2 regions of the Arthrobacter sp. NPDC093139 genome follow, and region 1 is predicted to be linked to the other one. Evidence: predicted binding sites of a transcription regulator. Region 1 holds the regulator's gene; the other holds the start of a gene.
What was found. The regulator LexA, encoded in region 1, represses DNA repair genes until DNA is damaged. The targets are predictions, from matches to a motif close to TCGAACANNTGTTCGA.
Positions count from the first base shown of each region.

Region 2: a site for LexA is predicted at 1,724-1,739, ahead of ruvA (Holliday junction branch migration protein RuvA). Genes of this name have one in related genera too.

Region 1 is NZ_JBIVOO010000003.1:46,684-49,136, reverse strand. It holds gene ACIP90_RS06140 (ATP-dependent DNA helicase) at 1-884, shown strand, start outside; gene lexA (transcriptional repressor LexA) at 952-1,701, opposite strand; gene ACIP90_RS06130 (LysM peptidoglycan-binding domain-containing protein) at 2,022-2,453, shown strand.
Region 2 is NZ_JBIVOO010000001.1:243,273-245,725, reverse strand. It holds gene ruvB (Holliday junction branch migration DNA helicase RuvB) at 1-1,030, opposite strand, end outside; gene ruvA (Holliday junction branch migration protein RuvA) at 1,023-1,667, opposite strand; gene ruvC (crossover junction endodeoxyribonuclease RuvC) at 1,777-2,355, opposite strand; gene ACIP90_RS01305 (YebC/PmpR family DNA-binding transcriptional regulator) at 2,390-2,453, opposite strand, start outside.

The DNA of each region.
Region 1 (2,453 bases):
TTTCGCGGAACAGCACCTTTGACCCGCAGCAGGGCTATTCGGCACCCGACGACACGCAGCCCGCGCTGATCAACATTGCACCCCTGAGTGTTGCCGGGCGCCTCCGGGAGGGCCTGTTCGAAGGCCACACCGTGGTCCTGACCTCCGCCACGCTGGCAATCGGCTCCGCGTTCGAACCCGCCGCAGGCGGACTCGGTCTCCTGGGTGAAGGCGCCCCAAGCTGGACGGGCGTGGACGTGGGGTCCCCCTTCGACTACCCGAAGCAGGGCATCCTGTACGTGGCGGGGCACCTGCCCAAGCCGGGCAGGGGGACCTCGCCAGAAGCGCTCGACGAACTGGAAACGCTGATCCGCGCCTCCGGCGGGGGAGCGCTGTGCCTGTTCTCGTCCCGCCGGGCCGCCGAGGATGCCGCCGAGGCGCTGCGCCCCCGCCTGGACGTCAGCGTGCTCTGCCAAGGCGACTCAACCATGACCGCGCTGGTGAAGCAGTTCGCCGACGAACCCGACACCTGCCTGTTCGGCACCATGTCCCTGTGGCAGGGTGTTGATGTTCCCGGTGGTTCCTGCCGGCTGGTGGTCATCGACAGGATTCCGTTCCCGCGGCCAGACGACCCCCTGATGACGGCACGCTCCCGAGCCGTGGCCCAGGCAGGCGGCAACGGTTTCATGTCTGTGTCGGCCACCCATGCCGCGATCCGTCTGGCGCAGGGCGCCGGGCGCCTCATCCGGTCCACGGATGACAAGGGCGTGGTGGCAGTGCTGGATTCGCGCCTTTCGACCGAGCGCTACGGCGGGTTTCTCCGCGCGGCGCTCCCGCCGTTCTGGCCCACGACGGACCGCAAGATCGCCGTGGCGGCGCTGGAAAGGCTCGCCGGAGCGCGGTAGCCCTGGACTCGCTGACTTGCAAGCGGGCCGGAACCCAAACCGGCCGGAAGCGAAAGCGGGCTGTGGCCTACAGCGAACGCAGGACGGACACGACCTTGCCCATGACCACGGCGTGGTCGCCCAGGATGGGCTCGTACTGGGTGTTCTGGGGAAGCAGCCAGGTGTGGCCGTCCCGCTGCCGGAAGGTCTTGACGGTTGCTTCGTCGTCCAGCAGCGCGGCCACGATATCGCCGTTGGCCGCGTCACTTTGACGCCGCACCACCACCCAGTCTCCGTCGCAGATCGCAGCGTCCACCATGGAGTCCCCGGCGACTCTCAGCATGAACAGTTCCCCGTGGCCGACGAGCTGGCGGGGCAGCGGCATGAGGTCCTCCACCAACTGGTCGGCGAGGATGGGACCGCCGGCTGCGATCCGGCCCACCAGCGGAACGAGCGCCGTGTCTGTGGCGCTGGGCAACTCCGTAACAGGGGCACCGCCCACGCTGTGCAGCCTGGCTTCCTTCTCGGCGCCTGCGGATTTTGGGACCCCGGCATCGAGCGTCAGGGGCATGAGGACCTCCATGGCCCGGGGACGTTTGGGATCGCGCCGCAGGTATCCGAGCTTCTCCAGCTGTGAGAGCTGGTGGGTGACGCTGGACAGGCTGGCGAGGCCAACCGTGTCCCCGATCTCCCGCATGGAGGGAGGGTATCCGTTGTCATTGACCGAGCGCTGGATGGTTTCCAGGATCTTCTTCTGGCGGACAGTGAGTCCCTTGGGTGCTGTCCGGGACCGCTGGCTGCGCTGGGTAGCTTTGCCCTCGGAGGCTTGTGCTGCCATGTTCGCCAACGCCTTTCGTTCCTCCCGGCTTGCGTGGCTGCAGTTGCCGGGAACATCCGGCCTGAAATGTCAGACCCTGCTGATCAACTGCAGAAGTGGTTGTTCTTTGTTTCAAACGTAGGCCAGCCATAAGGCTTTTTCAAACATTTGTTCTAGCGAGTCTCGACTTTGTTCGTTGATAGGTGCTAAAAATGGAGAAGCAAAGTTCGAACATGTGTTCTAGTTCCGCTGCGAAGCAGCCCGGTTATTCGAAGATCCGGGCGTATGTCCGGCGGGCCGGGCACACGGGCAGCACAGAATGGTCCAGGAGGGCTCAGTTCATGTCAGCTACAACAGCAGGTCACCATTACCGTCCCGAGAAGCGCCGCAGCTCCGAGAGCCAGCAAGGTCCCGAAGGACTGCATGGCGGCGGGCGGCCAAGCGGGCCGGAAAGCAAGCCGCCGCGCCTGCGGCTCACCCGCCGGGGGCGGATCGTCCTGATCGGACTGCCGCTGGTGCTTCTGGCAGCGCTGCTCCTGTCACTCGCGGGCCTGCTCAACTCGCCGGCCAAAGCTGCCGATACCGCCAGCGGTCTGTCGGTGACGGAGACCGTCTCCGTAACGGTGCAGCCAGGGGAATCGCTGTGGGCCATTGCCGGCAGCGTGGACCCGGCCAGGGATCCGCGCGACGTCATCGCGGATATTGTCCAGCTGAACAACCTGGACAACGGCAAGGTCATGCCGGGACAGCAGCTGTTCGTCCCGTCCAAATAG
Region 2 (2,453 bases), on a different contig from region 1:
ACAGGTCCAGAGCCTCCTGCCCGAAGACGCCGTCGGGAACGGCGAATCCCAAGTGTGTCCATGCCGGGGCCATGGCAATGCGTCCCCGGGGCGTCCGGCCAAGGAGCCCCTCCCGGACCAGGTACGGCTCGGCAACGGTCTCGACCGTTTCGGGTTCCTCGCCGACGGCGATCGCCAGCGTGGAGAGGCCTACCGGCCCTCCGCCGAATTTGGTGATGAGCGCCTCGAGCACGGACCGGTCCAACCGGTCCAGGCCGCGCTTGTCCACTTCGTACATGTCCAGCGCGGCCGAGGCGGATCTGGCGTCGATCTGCTCAATGCCGTGCACCAGGGCCCAGTCCCTCACCCTTCGCAGCAGCCGGTTGGCGATTCGCGGCGTCCCGCGGGACCGTCCGGCGATTTCGCTGAACCCTGCCGAGTTCACCTTCAGGTCCAGGAGACCGGCGGACCTGCGCAGGACCAACTCCAGCTCCTCCACGGAGTAGAACTCCAGGTGACCGGTGAAACCGAACCGGTCACGCAGGGGTCCAGGCAGCAGCCCGGCGCGGGTGGTGGCGCCGACCAGGGTGAATGCCGGCAGTTCCAGCGGGATGGCCGTGGCTCCGGCGCCCTTGCCCACCACAATGTCCACCCGGAAGTCCTCCATCGCCATGTAGAGCATTTCCTCCGCGGGGCGGGACATCCGGTGGATTTCATCAAGGAATAGGACCTCGCCCTCAGACAGCGAGGAAAGGATAGCGGCTAGATCCCCCGCATGCTGGATCGCCGGACCGCTGCTGATCCGGAGGGGTGCGTTCATCTCGGCTGCGACAATCATAGCCAGCGTGGTTTTGCCCAGGCCCGGCGGACCGGAGAAAAGCACGTGGTCGGCGCTGCGGCCACGCATCCGGGACGCCTGCAGCACGAGGGACAACTGTTTGCGGACACGGTGCTGGCCCACGAAATCGTGCAGGTTCTTGGGCCGCAGGGCGGCCTCGATCGCCTTTTCCTCGGGTTCTTCCCCACCGGCGACAAGGGACGGCTCAGCCACGGCTGCCTACCCTGTTGCCGGCACGGGCGCCGTCCTGGCCTAGCCACCGCAGCGTGGTCCGGAGTATTTCGGCGACATTGCCCTGGTCGGCAAGGTCGGGCGCGTCGGCCAGGGCTTTGTCGATGCTGCCGGTGGCATCCTTTTCCGACCAGCCGAGGCTGGTCATGGCGGCCACCACCTGCGGCTTCCAGACCGCTTCCCCGGAAGGGGCAGGGGCTGCACTCGGCGCAGTGCCATGGGGAACCAGCTTGCCGGCCAGTTCCAGCACGATGCGTCCGGCGACCTTAGGGCCGATTCCGGGAACTTTCGTGAACGTTTTGCTGTCGCCGGTGTGCGCAGCGACGCGGATGGCTTCCGGATCATGGACCGCCAGGACCGCGAGGGCAAGCCGCGGCCCCACGCCGCTGACGCTGAGCAGGACATCGAAGACCTCGCGCTCGTCGTCGCTCGCAAATCCGAAAAGTGTCAGGGAATCCTCCCTGACGATCAGTGAGGTGAAGAGTTGACCCTCCTCGCCAACCCGGAGTCGGCTGAGGGTCCGCGGAGTGGCGTTCACGCTCATCCCGGCGCCGTTAAGGTCGATCACGGCGGTGGACAGGCCCACGTGCGCTACCGTTCCGCGAAGAAAACTTATCAAGGCCGGGCTCCTGAACTACCGCCGGAGGGACCAATGTGAGGTTTCCGACCGACTATCCGAACATATCTACGAATACCCTAACAAGTTCCCCGGCCATATACCCGGACACTTACCGGGCGCGCCGCGCCTTTGCTTCCGCTTCTGCCCACGCCCGCTGGGCCGGAGTCAGCGAACTGCTGCCCGGTCCGGTGGTGGCAACCGCAGCCCCGCTGCCGGCCCGCCAAGCGTGGGTAATGGCCAGGGCGAGGGCATCGGCGGCGTCTGCCGGCCGCGGCGGGGCGTCCAGCCGCAGGATCTTGGTCACGAGCTTCGTGACGGCGTCCTTGTTGGAGTTTCCGCTGCCCGTCACCGCCGCTTTGACTTCCGACGGCGTGTGGAGCGCCACCGGGATGCCCCGCCGGGCGGCTGCTGCTATCACAACGCCCGAAGCCTGCGCGACGCCCATGACGGTACTGACGTTGAGCTGGGAGAAGACCCGTTCCACGGCCAGCACGTGCGGCTCATACCGGTCGAGCCACTCGTCGATGGCGAGGGCAATGACCAGCAGACGCTGATCGAGGGTCTCCTCGGCAGAGGTCCCCACCACGCCCACCGCCACCATGGTGGCGCGACGGTTCTTTTCCACGTCCACCACGCCGATGCCACAGCGGGTGAGGCCGGGATCGACGCCCAGGACACGCAGCGTCAAGGCCGGGCCACGAAATCACAGCAGGGCTTCAGGATCACTCGGCTTCCAGCGCGGCCTGCACTTCGTCGCTGAGGTCGGCGTTGCTGTAGACATTCTGG